3 regions of the Romboutsia sp. LXY-2 genome follow, and region 3 is predicted to be linked to each of the others. Evidence: riboswitches for the same ligand, from Rfam matches in the RefSeq annotation. Region 3 holds a riboswitch; each other region holds the start of a gene.
The links. Region 3 has a riboswitch for thiamine pyrophosphate ahead of thiD (bifunctional hydroxymethylpyrimidine kinase/phosphomethylpyrimidine kinase). Riboswitches for the same ligand answer to the same signal wherever they lie in the genome.
Positions count from the first base shown of each region.

Region 1: another riboswitch for thiamine pyrophosphate. It lies ahead of thiC (phosphomethylpyrimidine synthase ThiC); the one in region 3 lies ahead of thiD (bifunctional hydroxymethylpyrimidine kinase/phosphomethylpyrimidine kinase).
Region 2: another riboswitch for thiamine pyrophosphate. It lies ahead of thiC (phosphomethylpyrimidine synthase ThiC); the one in region 3 lies ahead of thiD (bifunctional hydroxymethylpyrimidine kinase/phosphomethylpyrimidine kinase).

Region 1 covers NZ_JBKFGI010000004.1:163,818-170,834, forward strand. The annotation lists gene ACI48P_RS09080 (nitroreductase family protein) at 1-185, opposite strand, end outside; gene ACI48P_RS09085 (LysR family transcriptional regulator) at 407-1,291, shown strand; gene trxA (thioredoxin) at 1,494-1,811, shown strand; TPP riboswitch at 1,870-1,965, shown strand; gene thiC (phosphomethylpyrimidine synthase ThiC) at 2,067-3,365, shown strand; gene ACI48P_RS09100 (ABC transporter substrate-binding protein) at 3,428-4,690, opposite strand; gene ACI48P_RS09105 (MBL fold metallo-hydrolase) at 4,701-5,996, opposite strand; gene ACI48P_RS09110 (carbohydrate ABC transporter permease) at 5,980-6,798, opposite strand; gene ACI48P_RS09115 (carbohydrate ABC transporter permease) at 6,807-7,017, opposite strand, start outside.
Region 2 covers NZ_JBKFGI010000003.1:491,722-498,738, forward strand. The annotation lists gene ACI48P_RS08095 (ABC transporter permease subunit/CPBP intramembrane protease) at 1-298, shown strand, start outside; gene ACI48P_RS08100 (nitroreductase family protein) at 383-1,204, opposite strand; gene ACI48P_RS08105 (LysR family transcriptional regulator) at 1,426-2,310, shown strand; gene trxA (thioredoxin) at 2,513-2,830, shown strand; TPP riboswitch at 2,889-2,984, shown strand; gene thiC (phosphomethylpyrimidine synthase ThiC) at 3,086-4,384, shown strand; gene ACI48P_RS08120 (ABC transporter substrate-binding protein) at 4,447-5,709, opposite strand; gene ACI48P_RS08125 (MBL fold metallo-hydrolase) at 5,720-7,015, opposite strand; gene ACI48P_RS08130 (carbohydrate ABC transporter permease) at 6,999-7,017, opposite strand, start outside.
Region 3 covers NZ_JBKFGI010000003.1:104,943-111,959, reverse strand. The annotation lists gene ACI48P_RS06375 (hypothetical protein) at 30-257, opposite strand; gene ACI48P_RS06370 (DUF3810 domain-containing protein) at 388-1,518, shown strand; gene ACI48P_RS06365 (hypothetical protein) at 1,617-2,486, shown strand; gene thiE (thiamine phosphate synthase) at 2,598-3,257, opposite strand; gene thiD (bifunctional hydroxymethylpyrimidine kinase/phosphomethylpyrimidine kinase) at 3,261-4,058, opposite strand; TPP riboswitch at 4,188-4,282, opposite strand; gene ACI48P_RS06350 (hypothetical protein) at 4,444-5,214, shown strand; gene ACI48P_RS06345 (GIY-YIG nuclease family protein) at 5,364-5,663, opposite strand; gene epsC (serine O-acetyltransferase EpsC) at 5,809-6,336, opposite strand; gene cysK (cysteine synthase A) at 6,391-7,017, opposite strand, start outside.

The DNA.
Region 1 (7,017 bases), on a different contig from region 3:
TCATCCATGTTATATTCGTCTGTAGTAATAGCATACTTAGGGCATATTGCTACACAGTGACCACACTTTATACAATTATTATTATTAATATCTGCTTTATTATCTACTAATGATATACACCTTGTAGGACAGTCTTTAATACATAATTCACATGAAATACATTTTTCTTTGTTTACATTCATCATAATATTTAATCTCCTCAAATAAGAATTTGACATAAATTAATAAAATATCTATAATTATTAATTATAGTTTATTTACTATGTTTTTAATTATAGCATTGGTAAATCAGTAATGTCTAATTGAAAATTTTCATACTTATATAACTATTGGTTATATAAACTGTATATAAAACCAATTTATGAAATTATTATAAAATATTTTCTATACTATTAAAGGAGGTAATATGAACTTACAACAGTTAGAGTATTTTAAAACTATTGCAGAAACAGAAAACTTCACTATAGCATCACAAAAATTAGCAGTATCTCAGCCTGCCTTAAGTAAAGCAATAGCAAAATTAGAAGAAGAGCTTGAAGTACCGCTTTTTAAAAAAGAAGGTAGAAATATAAAGCTTACATCCTTTGGAAATATATTTTTAAATCATATAAGTAAAGCATTAGAAGAAATAGAAAAGGGTATAAAGGAATTAAAAAAAATAACCGATGCTGATACGGGAACAATTTCAATTTCTTCAACTTCTAACGTTGGTACGTACTTTATGCCTCTTGTAATTAGTGTATTTTTTAATAATAATCCTAATGCTAAATTCCAGTTTAATTATCAATCAAGAGTAGATATGTTAATGGATTTAAAAAATAGTAATATTGAATTATGCTTTTTTGATACACAAGATTCTATTTCAGAAAATAGCGACATAGAATTTATTCCAATAAAAAAAGAAGAATATGTTTTAATAGTTCCTAAAAATCATAAACTTGCAAATGAAGAAGAAGTTTCTTTAAAAGACTTAAAAGACGAGTATTTTGTTTCATCATGTGAAATAAATGAAGATAAAATGCAGTGGTATAAAAATTCATTAGGATATATACCAAAGATTTCAATTAAACCAAGCAGTTCTACTATATTTGAAGGTTTGGTAGCTACTGGTGCAGGAATAAGTATTATACCTAATACGCCCTTAATAAATAAAAATTTAGTATCAGTAATTAAAATTAAAGAAGAAATAAAAAACAGTATAATATATATGGGTTGGATGAAAAATTCATATCTTTCACCTATATGTAAATCCTTTAAAGACTTTGTAATTTCATCAGATTATGGTAAATAAGAGTTAGCATATACTAACTCTTATTTACGTATAAAAAGCGTTATTATAAAGTAAATATAATCGAAATGGTTTACATAATTTAGTTATAGTTAATTTTAAAAAGATATATTTATTTAATGTATAATAAAAACACAAATGAAAAACCTATTATTACTATATGAATTTCTGAATTTATATTAACAAAATAAAAGGAGAGTAAAAGATGGCTAATATAATAAACACAAATGAATTTGTAAATGAAGTAGAATATAAAGAAGGAGTGGTTGTAGTTGATTTCTTTGCAACATGGTGTGGACCTTGCAAAATGCTTTCACCAGTATTTGAATCATTAGCAGAAGAAATGGAAGACAAAGCAGATTTCTTTAAAGTTGATATAGATGAAAGCATGGATCTTGCACAAAAATTTACAGTAACTACAGTTCCAACTGTAATAGTTTTTAAGGATGGTAAAGAAAAAGATAGATTAGTAGGATTTATTCCTGAAAAAAGCTTAAAAGAAAAAATTGAAGAATACATATAAATCTAATAATTTAATTGATTTTTGTAAAGAATAGAGTTACAATACAATTGTAAAATAAAATATTAGCTAGGGGTGTCGAAAGACTGAGAGATGAAAATCAACCCTTGTACCTGATCTGGATAATGCCAGCGTAGGAAAGCAGATTTATATACTTTTTTGTAATGTAATCAAAAAGCTATGTTCCTATGTGGAATATAGCTTTTTTTAGTATATAAAACTCTCAATCAAGGTATAGCTAAAAATTAGGGGGATAAAATGAATTACTCAACACAAATGGATGCTGCAAAAAAAGGAATAATAACAAAAGAAATGCAAATTGTTGCTACTAAAGAAAGTAAAAAAATAGAGGAAATATTAGAATTAGTAGCAAAAGGACAAATAGCAATACCAGCAAATAAAAATCATAAATCATTAAGTGCTGAAGGTGTTGGAAAAGGCTTAAGAACTAAAATAAATGTTAATTTAGGAATATCTAAAGACTGCTGCGATTATGATAAAGAATTAGAGAAGGTTAGAGTAGCACTTAATATGGGAGCTGAAGCTATAATGGACCTTTCTAATTATGGAAAAACAGAAGGTTTAAGAAAGAATATAGTTAATATGTCAAGTGCAATGATAGGTACTGTGCCTATGTATGATGCCATTGGGTTTTATGATAAAGAATTAAAAGATATTACAGTAGACGAATTTTTTAAAGTAGTTGAGAAACATGGAGAAGATGGTGTGGATTTTATTACTGTACATGCCGGTCTTAATAGAGAGTCTGTTGAAACCTTAAAAAGAAATAAAAGATTAACTCATATAGTTTCAAGAGGTGGATCTCTTTTATATGCTTGGATGGAGCTAAATAATGCAGAAAATCCTTTTTATGAGTATTATGATAGACTACTAGAAATATGTGCACAGTATGATATGACAATATCTTTAGGAGATGCTTTAAGACCTGGTTCAATAAATGATGCAACAGATGCCTGCCAAATAAAAGAATTAATAACATTGGGAGAGCTAACTAAAAGGGCTTGGGAGAAAAATGTACAAATAATAGTAGAAGGTCCTGGTCATATGGCTATAAATGAAATAGAAGCCAATATGGTACTTCAAAAGAAGCTTTGCCATGGAGCACCTTTTTATGTATTAGGTCCAATAGTAACGGATGTAGCTCCAGGATATGACCATATAACTTCTGCAATAGGTGGAGCAATAGCAGCAACCTATGGTGCAGACTTCTTATGTTATGTAACTCCAGCAGAGCATTTAAGACTTCCTGATTTAGACGATATGAAAGAAGGAATAGTAGCAGCTAAGATTGCAGCCCATGCAGCAGATATAGCCAAAGGAGTTAATGGTGCAAAAAATTGGGACTATAAAATGAGTAAAGCAAGAGCTGATATTAACTTTGATGAAATGATAAATTTAGCTCTAGATCCAGAAAAGCCAAGAAAATATAGAGAAAGTTCAATACCTGATGAGAAGGAAAGCTGTACTATGTGTGGTAAAATGTGTTCGATGAGAACTATGAAAAAATTAATGAATGGTGAAAATCCACAACTATAATAAATATTAAATATAATTAAGGGTACCTAGAAGTACCCTTAATTTATTTTATCTTAAAGAAACTATTCCCAAATAGACATTAAAGTTGATTTAAAATCATCTAACTTAGCTTTAACATCAGAAGTAGGTTGTGCTAATATGCCTTCTAGCATTATTGCTGATTCACGGTATGCACTATCTGCATTTGGCATAACAGGATTTGTATATAAATCTTTAGTAGCTTCAGATACTATTGGTGCAACTAAGCTACCAGATTTTTTATATTCATCTGATTCTATTGCGCTCTTTCTTACAGGAATATAACCAGTTTCTTTAGCCCAAGTTATTTGATTTTCTTTAGTTGTTAAAAACTTTAAGTATTCAATAGCTGCAGTTCTTTGCTCAGCTGAAGCATTTGTAAATACATATAAATCAGTTCCTTGTTGCATTCTATGTTTTGCAGGATATGGTACAACACCAACTTCAAACTTATCGCTAACTCCTGAAGTAACAAAACTTTCTCCAGCATTTGATCCTACAAACATACCAATAGTTTCGTTAGCAAAAGGTCCAGATAAGAATTTATCAGTACCAGCTATTCTAAAGTATCCATCTTTTATACCATTTAAGTAATAGTCAACAGCTTTAACTGAAGGTTCACTAGTTGGATCAAATTTTGAATCATATACTACATTTTGATTTTTTAAGTACGTAGTATAATAATTACTTAAAGAATCAAATCCACCACCAACAATTCCTTTTTTTGCTTTTATTTCTTTACATACATTAGTAAATTCCTCATATGTTGTTGGAGCTTTTAATCCTAATTCATCTAACATAGTTTTGTTATACCATAAAACTTCAGTAGATTTATTAAATGGTATTCTATATGTAACACCATCTATTTTTGTAACAGCTCTAAATCCTTCTAATATATCATCATAGTTTTCAAAGCCTATTTTCTCATGATTAATATAGTTATCTAATCCTAGAACTAAGCCATCTTTTATAGGATTTAACATCCAGTCTGGATATGCTTGAGTTAAAGTTGGTAAATTCTTAGGGCTAGCTATTGTTGCAGTAAGCTTTTGTTGTAAGTCTGGATAGCTAGATTGATTTTGTAGGTTTACAGTTATGTTTTTATTACTAGCTGTAAACTCTGATGTTAGCTTCTTTAATGCTTCTTCTTGAGCACCACTCATTGCATGCCAGAAAGTTATTTCTACTGGTGCTGTTATTTCTGTTATAATTTCTTCATTGGCTGGTTGTTCTGCTTTTTTGTTACTACATCCTGTCATTAAACCTAATGACAGTAAACAAACTAATAATTTTTTAGATACTTTCATTTTTTCCTCCTTAAATAGTTTGATTTTTCTTTGGTAATAATACATCCCCATGCTCGTTATATAATTTTTCAGGACGATAAGAGTGTATTGGAATAAGAAGCCTTGGCTTAATTAAATTAATTATTTTAATTAAGTCATTTGGATGAGCATGCCCGCTACAGCCAATCCTAATAAATTTAATACCTCTATCTTCAAAGTTTTTAATAAATGGAGCATAGGATGGGTCAAACTCACCAAGTGGTGTTGCATTTGAGTGGATATATAGTCCACCTTTTTTTAATTTGTCTATATATTTTAAGGCAAGTGTATCTAATTGCCATAAAAATCGTCTTTCATCCTTTAACAAATCTTTAAAATCTACTTTTTTATCAATACTTAAACCATAGTCTTTATCATCTAATTGATAATAAAGACTTTCAAAATTAGTAGCTTCTTTAACTACATAAGAAGAATATGCATCTAAAACAACTTTTCTAGGGCTATACTTTATAATATTCATTATTCTTTCTATATTAGAAATATAGTAGTTAAAAGTAATCTGTTTATTAGGATTTTCTTTTATCACTTTATTTATTCTATTTATTAAATCACATTCATTAGTAGAATCATCACCAAGGTTTTCATCATCAAAATCCTGGAAAGAAACACTAACACCTTCTATTAAAAGTACATCACAGTTTTTACTTTCTTTGCAGAAATTATATGTGTCATCCTTTCTATAACCATGTATTCTTAAATCTCCTGTATAAGATATCTTTAAGTCAGGAGTCTGTATCAAAAGAGCACATGCACCGTAAGCATCATGGTCTATAGGCATTACTTTTACTTTTATTTCACCAACTTCTATTATTTCATTTTCTTTAACACCAATTATATCTCTTGTATTTTTATCTTTATTATTATAAAGAGGGAATAAAAAATCATTGTTAATATTTAAAGTATTAAGCAAAGACTTTGTACCTTCTAGTGTATATAAAGGTACATTGGGGTTTAAATAGTTTATAATCTTAGAATGATCTAAGTGTACGTGTGATAAAAATACAGCTGTATTCATAAAACTGTCATCCTTAGACTCATAACTATTTAAAGGTATCGCTGGGTCAAACATATTATTTAAATATGGTACCAAGTTATTGTCTAATAATCCTTGTAAATCATTAGGTTGTATTTCAGAAGCTGGGTTGTACTCACTACCAAAATCAAAAAATATATGGCTATCTTTATATATAACTTCTATTATTGTTCCTCCAATGGTCAATATACCATTATGAAAAGTAATTTTAGTTTTTTTATCCTTTAACACCACTCTTAACAACTCCTCTGATTATTTGCTTTCTAAAAATGAAATATACTATTAATATTGGTACTATAGTTATTGTTGAAGCCGCCATTTGTAATTGAACATTTGTACCACTTTCAGTTGCAAAGGCACTAAGGCCGTTGCTTAATAGTCTCATTTCTTTAGTGTTTGTAACTAATATTGGCCATAAAAAAGAATTCCATCCGTTTATAAAGCTTAATATTCCCATAGTAAATAAAGCTGGTTTACCTAGAGGGATTAATATTTTTGTAATAAACTCTAAATCACTACATCCATCAACCTTAGCAGCTTTATAATATGATAAAGGTATACTTGATAAGTATTCTTTTAAATAGAATATATAAAATACACTCGCAAGTGAAGGGACTATTAAAGCTGTGTAAGTATCAAGTAAGCCTAGTTTTGCAATTGTTTGATAGTTTGTAAATACAACAACTTCATAAGGAACCATTAGTAGAGCAATCATTGAAAGTATTAAAACATTTTTATATTTAAACTCAAGCTTTACTAAAGCAAATGCAGCAAGTATTGATGTTATTATTGTTCCTAATGTAGATAATCCTGCGACTAAAATAGTATTTAAGAAATATATAGCAAAAGGAGCTTGTTTCATTGCAAGGCTAAAGTTTTGCCATTGAAAATCTTTTGGAAACAATGTTGGAGGTATACTTGTTGCCTCTTGGAATGTCATTAAGCTTGACAATATCATATATACAAAGGGAAACAATGTAATAAAAGCCATTATAGTAATAAAAGTATAGGAAATAAACGTATAAACTTTTTTCATATTTTCACCTACTTAGATAATCTTTTTAATACGTAATTTTGTATTATGGTAAATAACAATATTAAAACAAATAAAATAACTGCAGCAGCCATACCTTGACCATAACGGTTTTCAACATAAAACTTATTAAATATATAAAAAACTGCAGTAGTGGCACTATCAGCAACACCGGCTTTACCATTAAATATTGCAAATACTTGAGCATATACCTTAAATGCA
Region 2 (7,017 bases), 390 kb from region 3:
TATATTATTTGGATCAATGCATATTGACTTTATAAGAATGGTTCCAACAACAATTTTAGGTTTAGTTTTAGCATATAGCGTTTATAAGTCTGGCTCAATATTTGTTGCTATGATGATCCACTTATTAAATAATGGATTATCAGTAGTAGTAACGCACTTAACAAATCAATCTAGTAGTATTGAAGTATCACAAATAAATGCAATATCATTAATACAATCTATTCAAATGATATTAATAGGGATAGTATTTTTATATTTAGGAAGATTACTATTAAAAGATAAAAAGATAAAAAGATAGTTATATATAAGAAAAAAGGTCTGTATTTACAGACCTTTTTGTTTATTTTTTATAGCTTTATAATAACTATTTTTCTATATATATTTACATCCAAGAAACTGATACATCTTTTCTTGGAACTGTTCTTTGGTATTTAACAGCAGGATATCCTATTACCATAGCAGTGATTATTTGTTCTTCACCTTGTAATCCTAAGAATTCTCTCATTTTCTCATTTCCTTGAGATGCTCTTACTAAGAATCCACTATAGAAAGTACCAAGACCTAAAGCATTAGTCATAAGTTCCATATTTGTAGAAGCAAGACCTCCATTTATCGGAGTCTTAGAAACTACAAGTATTACAGCTGGAGCATTAAAGAACACTCTATCATTTTCTTTAGGGTTTTTCTTATAACTTTCATACATTGAAACCCACATTCTTGCATATTTTTCAAATTGCTTTGTTTTTTCATTTAAGTTATTAAGTAAGTATTGACCTTGACCGTGTAATGCTTCTAAAGTTATTTCTTTAAGTTTTTCTAAATCATCTCTTACTACAATATATGAGACATCTTGACTATTCGTTGAAGTTTGAGTAAATCTTCCAGCTTCTACTATTTTATTAAGCTTTTCTATTTCTACATCTTTAGCTTTAAATTGTCTAGTTGATCTTCTAAATTTAATAAAGTTTAATAAATTATCACTATCAACATCAAATTTCTCTTTATCGTATTCTATAACATCATCCATGTTATATTCGTCTGTAGTAATAGCATACTTAGGGCATATTGCTACACAGTGACCACACTTTATACAATTATTATTATTAATATCTGCTTTATTATCTACTAATGATATACACCTTGTAGGACAGTCTTTAATACATAATTCACATGAAATACATTTTTCTTTGTTTACATTCATCATAATATTTAATCTCCTCAAATAAGAATTTGACATAAATTAATAAAATATCTATAATTATTAATTATAGTTTATTTACTATGTTTTTAATTATAGCATTGGTAAATCAGTAATGTCTAATTGAAAATTTTCATACTTATATAACTATTGGTTATATAAACTGTATATAAAACCAATTTATGAAATTATTATAAAATATTTTCTATACTATTAAAGGAGGTAATATGAACTTACAACAGTTAGAGTATTTTAAAACTATTGCAGAAACAGAAAACTTCACTATAGCATCACAAAAATTAGCAGTATCTCAGCCTGCCTTAAGTAAAGCAATAGCAAAATTAGAAGAAGAGCTTGAAGTACCGCTTTTTAAAAAAGAAGGTAGAAATATAAAGCTTACATCCTTTGGAAATATATTTTTAAATCATATAAGTAAAGCATTAGAAGAAATAGAAAAGGGTATAAAGGAATTAAAAAAAATAACCGATGCTGATACGGGAACAATTTCAATTTCTTCAACTTCTAACGTTGGTACGTACTTTATGCCTCTTGTAATTAGTGTATTTTTTAATAATAATCCTAATGCTAAATTCCAGTTTAATTATCAATCAAGAGTAGATATGTTAATGGATTTAAAAAATAGTAATATTGAATTATGCTTTTTTGATACACAAGATTCTATTTCAGAAAATAGCGACATAGAATTTATTCCAATAAAAAAAGAAGAATATGTTTTAATAGTTCCTAAAAATCATAAACTTGCAAATGAAGAAGAAGTTTCTTTAAAAGACTTAAAAGACGAGTATTTTGTTTCATCATGTGAAATAAATGAAGATAAAATGCAGTGGTATAAAAATTCATTAGGATATATACCAAAGATTTCAATTAAACCAAGCAGTTCTACTATATTTGAAGGTTTGGTAGCTACTGGTGCAGGAATAAGTATTATACCTAATACGCCCTTAATAAATAAAAATTTAGTATCAGTAATTAAAATTAAAGAAGAAATAAAAAACAGTATAATATATATGGGTTGGATGAAAAATTCATATCTTTCACCTATATGTAAATCCTTTAAAGACTTTGTAATTTCATCAGATTATGGTAAATAAGAGTTAGCATATACTAACTCTTATTTACGTATAAAAAGCGTTATTATAAAGTAAATATAATCGAAATGGTTTACATAATTTAGTTATAGTTAATTTTAAAAAGATATATTTATTTAATGTATAATAAAAACACAAATGAAAAACCTATTATTACTATATGAATTTCTGAATTTATATTAACAAAATAAAAGGAGAGTAAAAGATGGCTAATATAATAAACACAAATGAATTTGTAAATGAAGTAGAATATAAAGAAGGAGTGGTTGTAGTTGATTTCTTTGCAACATGGTGTGGACCTTGCAAAATGCTTTCACCAGTATTTGAATCATTAGCAGAAGAAATGGAAGACAAAGCAGATTTCTTTAAAGTTGATATAGATGAAAGCATGGATCTTGCACAAAAATTTACAGTAACTACAGTTCCAACTGTAATAGTTTTTAAGGATGGTAAAGAAAAAGATAGATTAGTAGGATTTATTCCTGAAAAAAGCTTAAAAGAAAAAATTGAAGAATACATATAAATCTAATAATTTAATTGATTTTTGTAAAGAATAGAGTTACAATACAATTGTAAAATAAAATATTAGCTAGGGGTGTCGAAAGACTGAGAGATGAAAATCAACCCTTGTACCTGATCTGGATAATGCCAGCGTAGGAAAGCAGATTTATATACTTTTTTGTAATGTAATCAAAAAGCTATGTTCCTATGTGGAATATAGCTTTTTTTAGTATATAAAACTCTCAATCAAGGTATAGCTAAAAATTAGGGGGATAAAATGAATTACTCAACACAAATGGATGCTGCAAAAAAAGGAATAATAACAAAAGAAATGCAAATTGTTGCTACTAAAGAAAGTAAAAAAATAGAGGAAATATTAGAATTAGTAGCAAAAGGACAAATAGCAATACCAGCAAATAAAAATCATAAATCATTAAGTGCTGAAGGTGTTGGAAAAGGCTTAAGAACTAAAATAAATGTTAATTTAGGAATATCTAAAGACTGCTGCGATTATGATAAAGAATTAGAGAAGGTTAGAGTAGCACTTAATATGGGAGCTGAAGCTATAATGGACCTTTCTAATTATGGAAAAACAGAAGGTTTAAGAAAGAATATAGTTAATATGTCAAGTGCAATGATAGGTACTGTGCCTATGTATGATGCCATTGGGTTTTATGATAAAGAATTAAAAGATATTACAGTAGACGAATTTTTTAAAGTAGTTGAGAAACATGGAGAAGATGGTGTGGATTTTATTACTGTACATGCCGGTCTTAATAGAGAGTCTGTTGAAACCTTAAAAAGAAATAAAAGATTAACTCATATAGTTTCAAGAGGTGGATCTCTTTTATATGCTTGGATGGAGCTAAATAATGCAGAAAATCCTTTTTATGAGTATTATGATAGACTACTAGAAATATGTGCACAGTATGATATGACAATATCTTTAGGAGATGCTTTAAGACCTGGTTCAATAAATGATGCAACAGATGCCTGCCAAATAAAAGAATTAATAACATTGGGAGAGCTAACTAAAAGGGCTTGGGAGAAAAATGTACAAATAATAGTAGAAGGTCCTGGTCATATGGCTATAAATGAAATAGAAGCCAATATGGTACTTCAAAAGAAGCTTTGCCATGGAGCACCTTTTTATGTATTAGGTCCAATAGTAACGGATGTAGCTCCAGGATATGACCATATAACTTCTGCAATAGGTGGAGCAATAGCAGCAACCTATGGTGCAGACTTCTTATGTTATGTAACTCCAGCAGAGCATTTAAGACTTCCTGATTTAGACGATATGAAAGAAGGAATAGTAGCAGCTAAGATTGCAGCCCATGCAGCAGATATAGCCAAAGGAGTTAATGGTGCAAAAAATTGGGACTATAAAATGAGTAAAGCAAGAGCTGATATTAACTTTGATGAAATGATAAATTTAGCTCTAGATCCAGAAAAGCCAAGAAAATATAGAGAAAGTTCAATACCTGATGAGAAGGAAAGCTGTACTATGTGTGGTAAAATGTGTTCGATGAGAACTATGAAAAAATTAATGAATGGTGAAAATCCACAACTATAATAAATATTAAATATAATTAAGGGTACCTAGAAGTACCCTTAATTTATTTTATCTTAAAGAAACTATTCCCAAATAGACATTAAAGTTGATTTAAAATCATCTAACTTAGCTTTAACATCAGAAGTAGGTTGTGCTAATATGCCTTCTAGCATTATTGCTGATTCACGGTATGCACTATCTGCATTTGGCATAACAGGATTTGTATATAAATCTTTAGTAGCTTCAGATACTATTGGTGCAACTAAGCTACCAGATTTTTTATATTCATCTGATTCTATTGCGCTCTTTCTTACAGGAATATAACCAGTTTCTTTAGCCCAAGTTATTTGATTTTCTTTAGTTGTTAAAAACTTTAAGTATTCAATAGCTGCAGTTCTTTGCTCAGCTGAAGCATTTGTAAATACATATAAATCAGTTCCTTGTTGCATTCTATGTTTTGCAGGATATGGTACAACACCAACTTCAAACTTATCGCTAACTCCTGAAGTAACAAAACTTTCTCCAGCATTTGATCCTACAAACATACCAATAGTTTCGTTAGCAAAAGGTCCAGATAAGAATTTATCAGTACCAGCTATTCTAAAGTATCCATCTTTTATACCATTTAAGTAATAGTCAACAGCTTTAACTGAAGGTTCACTAGTTGGATCAAATTTTGAATCATATACTACATTTTGATTTTTTAAGTACGTAGTATAATAATTACTTAAAGAATCAAATCCACCACCAACAATTCCTTTTTTTGCTTTTATTTCTTTACATACATTAGTAAATTCCTCATATGTTGTTGGAGCTTTTAATCCTAATTCATCTAACATAGTTTTGTTATACCATAAAACTTCAGTAGATTTATTAAATGGTATTCTATATGTAACACCATCTATTTTTGTAACAGCTCTAAATCCTTCTAATATATCATCATAGTTTTCAAAGCCTATTTTCTCATGATTAATATAGTTATCTAATCCTAGAACTAAGCCATCTTTTATAGGATTTAACATCCAGTCTGGATATGCTTGAGTTAAAGTTGGTAAATTCTTAGGGCTAGCTATTGTTGCAGTAAGCTTTTGTTGTAAGTCTGGATAGCTAGATTGATTTTGTAGGTTTACAGTTATGTTTTTATTACTAGCTGTAAACTCTGATGTTAGCTTCTTTAATGCTTCTTCTTGAGCACCACTCATTGCATGCCAGAAAGTTATTTCTACTGGTGCTGTTATTTCTGTTATAATTTCTTCATTGGCTGGTTGTTCTGCTTTTTTGTTACTACATCCTGTCATTAAACCTAATGACAGTAAACAAACTAATAATTTTTTAGATACTTTCATTTTTTCCTCCTTAAATAGTTTGATTTTTCTTTGGTAATAATACATCCCCATGCTCGTTATATAATTTTTCAGGACGATAAGAGTGTATTGGAATAAGAAGCCTTGGCTTAATTAAATTAATTATTTTAATTAAGTCATTTGGATGAGCATGCCCGCTACAGCCAATCCTAATAAATTTAATACCTCTATCTTCAAAGTTTTTAATAAATGGAGCATAGGATGGGTCAAACTCACCAAGTGGTGTTGCATTTGAGTGGATATATAGTCCACCTTTTTTTAATTTGTCTATATATTTTAAGGCAAGTGTATCTAATTGCCATAAAAATCGTCTTTCATCCTTTAACAAATCTTTAAAATCTACTTTTTTATCAATACTTAAACCATAGTCTTTATCATCTAATTGATAATAAAGACTTTCAAAATTAGTAGCTTCTTTAACTACATAAGAAGAATATGCATCTAAAACAACTTTTCTAGGGCTATACTTTATAATATTCATTATTCTTTCTATATTAGAAATATAGTAGTTAAAAGTAATCTGTTTATTAGGATTTTCTTTTATCACTTTATTTATTCTATTTATTAAATCACATTCATTAGTAGAATCATCACCAAGGTTTTCATCATCAAAATCCTGGAAAGAAACACTAACACCTTCTATTAAAAGTACATCACAGTTTTTACTTTCTTTGCAGAAATTATATGTGTCATCCTTTCTATAACCATGTATTCTTAAATCTCCTGTATAAGATATCTTTAAGTCAGGAGTCTGTATCAAAAGAGCACATGCACCGTAAGCATCATGGTCTATAGGCATTACTTTTACTTTTATTTCACCAACTTCTATTATTTCATTTTCTTTAACACCAATTATATCTCTTGTATTTTTATCTTTATTATTATAAAGAGGGAATAAAAAATCATTGTTAATATTTAAAGTATTAAGCAAAGACTTTGTACCTTCTAGTGTATATAAAGGTACATTGGGGTTTAAATAGTTTATAATCTTAGAATGATCTAAGTGTACGTGTGATAAAAATACAGCTGTATTCATAAAACTGTCATCCTTAGACTCATAACTATTTAAAGGTATCGCTGGGTCAAACATATTATTTAAATATGGTACCAAGTTATTGTCTAATAATCCTTGTAAATCATTAGGTTGTATTTCAGAAGCTGGGTTGTACTCACTACCAAAATCAAAAAATATATGGCTATCTTTATATATAACTTCTATTATTGTTCCTCCAATGGTCAATATACCATTATGAAAAGTAATTTTAGTTTTTTTATCCTTTAACACCACTC
Region 3 (7,017 bases):
TCTGAGATTTATTATCCCAGAGTTTTAAATTATTTTATTGTTTTTAAGTCTATATACGCTTCTATCTGAGGAATGTATAGCATATCATTTTCTTTTAAATGTGTATTGCCAAACTCTTTCAATTCCATACCTTCTTTATCTTTAGTTATTTTATATTTTACAACTTCACTTTCTTCATTTATTGTAGCATGGAAAAACATCCCCTCATATTGCTTAAATCTAAAATTGAAGTTATCTCTTGTAAGTTTTATAATAATCGCTTTCATAATTAATCCTTTCTATTTTTGTAACATTATAACATATTTATGAACTATATAATATTTATTTCTTAATATTTTTATTATTGCTATAATGTTGTTATAATAACTTTTACGGAGGTGTAAATTAATGAAATTAAGAGCTCGTTCAATCCTACTATTCCCTATAGCTATAATAATTAATTATATTTGCTCCAAATTTCCTGGTTTGGTTGAGAAATATTACTCAACAAGTATCAATAAGGTTATAGTTCAAGTATTGAGCAAAATTACTGGGATTATACCATTTTCACTATATGAACTTACAATGTATATTTTAGTAATTTCCTTAGTGTCTATTTTAATATATTTTATTTACATAGCTATCTTTCATAGAAATAAGTTAAAGCCCCTTCTTCAGAATTTTATTTTAAATTTATTATGTGCTTTTTCTATTGCATATTTTATTTTTGTAATATTATGGGGCATAAACTACAATAGAATGCCTTTACAGGCTACATTAGTAGAGAATTATAATGATATTAATAAGACAAATATATCAATCCCAAATAACTCAACAGAAGATCTGGCGAATTTATATAAGTATTTAATAGATAATGCAAACAATACTAGAAAACTAGTCAGTGAAGATAGTAATAAAATAATGAAAGGAAATTCAGATTATATAGGAATTATTTCAAGAGCACAACTTGGATACGATAATATTTTAGATATTATTCCATCTGTTTCAGGAAGTTACGGAAGTCCAAAATATGTTATATCTTCAAATCTTATGTGTTACACCGGAATAACGGGTATCTATTTCCCATGGACAGGAGAAGCAAATGTGAACATCAAAATACCTGATATATATATACCCTCAACAGTTACTCATGAGATGGCCCATCAAAGAGGTTTTGCAAGTGAGGATGAAGCAAACTTTATAGCATATTTAGCAAGTATAAATCATCCAGATATAGATTTTAAATACTCTGGATATATCTTAGCATTGAATCATACAACATCTGCTTTTAGAAACGTTGACTATGAAACTTACGAAAAACTTTCTAGAGCTATTAGCGACGACGTATTAAAGGATTTAGAAAATAATAGGGCCTTTTGGAAAAAATACGAAGGAAAAATCGATGAGATTTCAAATGACTTTAACGATGCATACTTAAAATCAAATGGAGTAAAAGAAGGCACTAAAAGCTATGGCAAGATGGTAGACCTTCTATTAACTTACTATAAATTATATCCTTTTTTGCAGAACTTTGACTAAATCTAATGTAGTATATAATGTCCCATTTTTGGTCTTTTAATCATATAACTATACTATGTAGAATATCTACTAAAAAAAATTAACATGGAGTGTTGTATATGCATAAAGACTGTACGAATAAAGCTAATCTTTGCCATACTGAATGTTCATGTAAAGAACTGAAACAGTGTAAATGTATGGAAAAACATGAAACTAATAAGAAACCTTGCTCTACTAGCAAAAAGACAAAACCTATGCCACCTATATTCGTATATCCAGTTGATTGCTGCGATATGCTAATGTATAATTTATTATGCCATTCTATAGGTAGAGTCGTAGGATTAAAATTAGAAGACAGTGACTGTATTTTAAGATTAAAAATATGTGAAGTTAATCACTGTGCAGTTATGGGGAAAACTGCTTCTGGTAAGGGGCCTATATATGTAAAATTATCATCTATTCAATATGTAGATTTAGGAAAAGAAGTTTATGTAAATCCATTATGTAATGTTGGTTCTGGAGCTGGCGTGGCTGGCCCACAAGGTCCTGCTGGACCAATGGGTCCTAAAGGGCCTAAAGGGGACAAAGGTGATATAGGTCCTCAAGGTCCTGCTGGTTCTTCTGGTTCAGCCGGCTCTAAAGGTCCTAAAGGGGATAAGGGTGATGTAGGTCCTCAAGGCCCTGCTGGTCCTATGGGTCCTATGGGTCCTCAAGGTCCTGCTGGCCCTAAGGGTCCTCAAGGTGATACTGGCGTAGCAGGTTCTACTGGTACAGGAAGTAAAGGTCCTAAGGGAGATACTGGCTCTCAAGGCCCTGCTGGTCCGACTGGACCAATGGGTCCTCAAGGCCCTAAAGGTGACACTGGTTCTCAAGGCCCTACTGGACCGATGGGTCCTCAAGGTCCTAAGGGAGATACTGGTACTCAAGGTCCTGCTGGACAAACAAAGGAACAATATATACCACCTAAAAAAGTTCCTTATAAAAAATAGTACTCTAGAAAATATTATTCCTCCTATGTAGTAGGTTAATATAAAGATAGGATATGTGAAGATTAAAATCTTACATATCCTATTTATTTTGCTAGTATTATTTTTTATTGATTAATTTTTTTCTGTCCACTTTTTTGTTTCTAAGTATATGTCATTTGCTTTTAATATGGCTGATACTATTGCATATCCATCGCAGTTTAAACTTTTCAATTCTTCAAAATTATCTAAATTTATACCACCTATAAGAACTATTGGCATATTAGTATTTTCCTTTATAGCTTTTACTGTATCAAAAGAAACTGACTTAGCGTCAAGTTTTGTTGATGTTGAATACATAGCTCCTACACCTATATAATCAGCACCATTCTCATAAGCAGCTCTTGCTTCTTCAATATCTCTAGCTGAAACTCCAAGTATCTTATCTGGACCTATTAAAGTTCTTACATGTTTCGCATCTATATCACTTTGGCCTACATGTACTCCATCTGCATCACAAAGCAATGCAATATCTACTCTATCATTTATAATGAATGTGGTATTATATTTTTTAGTTAATTCTCTTAACTTTAACGCTTTTTCTAAAAATTCTTTTCCAGATGCATCTTTCTCTCTTAGTTGAACCATAGTTACTCCACCTTTTAATGCATCTTCTATACACTTATAAAAATCTCTATTTTTTAAGATATCACTATCGGTTACTAAGTATAGTTTTAAATCTTCTTTTAATTTATTTTTCATAATATTAATATTAGAATTATCTAATTCCTCCAACGATTATTTTTCAAATTTATAAAAATGATGTACTGGTCCTACACCATGTCCAATATCAAAGCTATTTTTTATTGCATCAGTAATATATGTCTTACTTAAAGATACTGATTCCTTTATATCATATCCTAACGCTAAGTGTGAAGCTATAGCTGAAGATATAGTACATCCTGTACCATGAGTATTTTTTCTATCTAACCTTTTACTTTCGTAAACTTCATATATATCTTTTCCCATTAATATATCTATAGCATCTCCCTCTAAGTGGCCGCCTTTCATTAGCACATGCTTAGGTCCCATTTCTAGAATTTTCTCACCAGCTATTTTCATATCGTCTAAAGTATTTATCTTCATACCAGTAATCTCTTCAGCTTCAGGAACATTTGGAGTTATAATGTATGCCATTGGTATTAAATACTTTATTAGATTTTTTTTTGCTTCTTTTCTAAGCAGTGAAAACCCACTCTTTGATATCATAACTGGGTCTACAACTAAATTTTCTGGATTGTACTTCTTTAAAGTATTAGCTATTTCAAGTATTATTTCTGGACTTGATACCATACCTATTTTTGTAGCTTTAGGTCTTATGTCATTAAATACTACTTCTATTTGCTTTTTTATTATATTTTGACTTAATTCTTCAACTTCAAAAACTCCTTGTGTGTTTTGAGCAGTAATTGCTGTTATTACACTCATCCCATATGTACCTATTGCACTAAATGCTTTTAAATCAGCTTGTACACCTGCTCCTCCACTTGAGTCTGAACCAGCTATTGTTAATGTTGGTATTTGGTAATTTCTCATTCCTGTCCCCCTTAAATTTTGCATAAAAAAGTTATCTAAAATATAAATCATAATAACATACCTATAGATAAACTTATATTTTATCCATGGTATAAGCTACTAACAATTAATATCGAAGATAACTCCATGATTACAATATATAAGCTTTCCTACGCTGGCATTACCCAGTTCAGGTATAAGGGTCGGATATTTCCTCTCAGCCATTGGCTCCCCTAGCTATTCTCTTTACAAGTTAATTATAATACTTTTGACTTTAATGTCAACATTTAGTTATTCTTCAGATAATCCTTAGACACATATTTTTCTTTTATAATTTTATTTTAATAAGATTACTTCTCGTTTTTTAGGGTATATAGCTAATATCATAATCAATGGAGGCAACAATATGAAATACGACTACAATTTAGAGTTAAACAATATTTTAAATAAAATATATAAAGAGATAATATTAAAAATACTAGTTAAAGAAGATAATTTAGATATTTATAAAGAAAGTATAGATAAAATAAAAGATATATTATTAAATAAAAAAGTCTTTTTAGGAAGCGACATGGATGATTTTATTATTAATAGTCTACCTGAAGGTCGTGAAGGCGATTTATTTAGATGCTCAATAGCTAAATATCACAAACATCTTCACCCAATATTTGAAACACAAAGTGGAGAACCGGTTGAAGACCCTACTTATAATAACTTTGGATTATTAATGTTTAGAAGTCATATGAATAATCTATTAATATCAGATGTTCAAGGTTTATTTAACCAAAGTGGATATGAATCATTTGTTATGAATAATTTAAGTGAATGTTTTTCTGAGCTTAAATCAAAGATAGTTGATATCAAAAACAATGTTAATCCAATAATAATAAATTTTGATGATAAGAAATACTTATTAAATGTAGTTAAGAACATGATAGATAGAAAAGAACTTGAAATAGAATATGCATATAAACTAGTTGATATGGATAAACTTAGAGACTACATGGTAAAAATGGCAGTAACATTTGATTACTATGATGAATTCGATAAGTTAGAAGAAGATACACGATTCTGTTTAGATAATTTTTGTAAATACGATGCCTTTGAATTATATGATTTCCTTGTAAATGAAGAAGGCTTTGAATTATTAAATGAAGGTACCTTAGTAAAAAATTAGTTATATAATTTATCTTTATATTTGTAACTCTTTAAAATGAATAGAAGACTAGAATTAATTCTAGTCTTCTATTATTTTTATTCATTTCATATTTCAGCTACTTTTAGTTTTAAATTTCAATATAATTAATATAAATATGACTAAATTATTTATTCCATACTTCCTAACTTATAATCTTCTTTATTTTCAAGTTGTGAAATAAATTCATTTCCATTATTTATTATCCATAATTTTTTTAATCTAGACTGCTTTTTAATTAAACTCTCTAGCTTCATAGCTTTACTTCTTGAGTCACTAATAAAGAATACTTCTAATTTGTTTATACCTTTTGACTTTGTATACTTAGAATTAATTCCTTTTTCATGTTCTTTCATTCTTCTATTTATATCAGTCGTGTATCCCGTATATAAAGTGTTATCCTTACATCTTATTATATATGTAAAATGCATATTTCCCCCAAACTATTATTTATGATTAAATTAATCTAAAAGTTAATAAATATTTAATACCTATTATTCTTTATAATTTATTTTACACATAAAAAGGCTCTAATATCAACTAAAGATATTAAAGCCACATAATTTAATATTTACATTATATTTTTTCTCCATTAATTCGAACTGTATTTGCTGCTACTCCTACTACCGTAGCACCTTCTGGAACATCTTTTATTACAACAGCATTAGCACCTATTTTAGAGTTTGAACCTATTTTAATTGGCCCTAGTACTTTTGCGCCAGATCCAATAATAACATTATCTCCTACCGTTGGATGCCTCTTTCCTTTATCCTTACCTGTGCCTCCTAAGGTACTTCCATGGTATATTGTAACTCTATTACCTACCTCTGCTGTTTCGCCTATAACTACTCCCATTCCATGATCAATTAATATACCTTCTCCTAATGTTGCTCCTGGATGAATTTCAATACCTGTTAAAAACCTTGCTAATTGAGATATAAATCTTCCTAAAAAAAATAACTTTTTATTGTATAACCAGTGTGATAACAAATGAAATAACCTTGCATGTATAGATGGATATAATAGTATTACCTCTATTTTACTTCTTGCTGCAGGGTCATTTTCCATTATATATTCTATATCCTTATTTATTTTTCTAAACAAACTTTTCCCCTCCAATGTCTAATACTTATAATGATTTATAGTATTTAAATATAATTAATTATTAAATATGCCTAATGACATGTATTTATCTAATCCATCTGGTGCTATAGTAACAATATTAATATTTGGATACATTTGAGATAATTTCAGCGCTGCCATAATATTAGCACCTGATGATATTCCAACTAAAATACCTTCTTTTTCTGCCATTAGCTTAACACCCTCATAAGCTTCCTCATCATCTATAGTCATAATTAAATCAACTAATTCAGCATCGTAGTTATTTGGTATAAACCCTGCTCCTATTCCTTGTATTTTATGAGCTCCACTTTTACCATTTGATATCACTGGTGAATTTTTAGGCTCTACCCCAATAATTTTCATTTCAGTTTTTTTCTCTTTTAAATATTTTCCTACTCCACTTAATGTACCTCCAGTTCCGACTCCGCACACAAATAAATCAACATCTGCTACTTGTTTAATAATTTCAACACCCGTAGTTTCATAGTGAGCCTTAGGATTGTCAGGGTTATCAAATTGATTTAAGCTTTTATAATTTGAGTTTTTAATTATTAATTCTTCTGCTTTTTTTATAGCTCCACTCATTCCTAATTTACCATCTGTTAAAATTAATTTTGCTCCATATGCTTTCATTATTTCTCTTCTCTCAATGCTCATAGT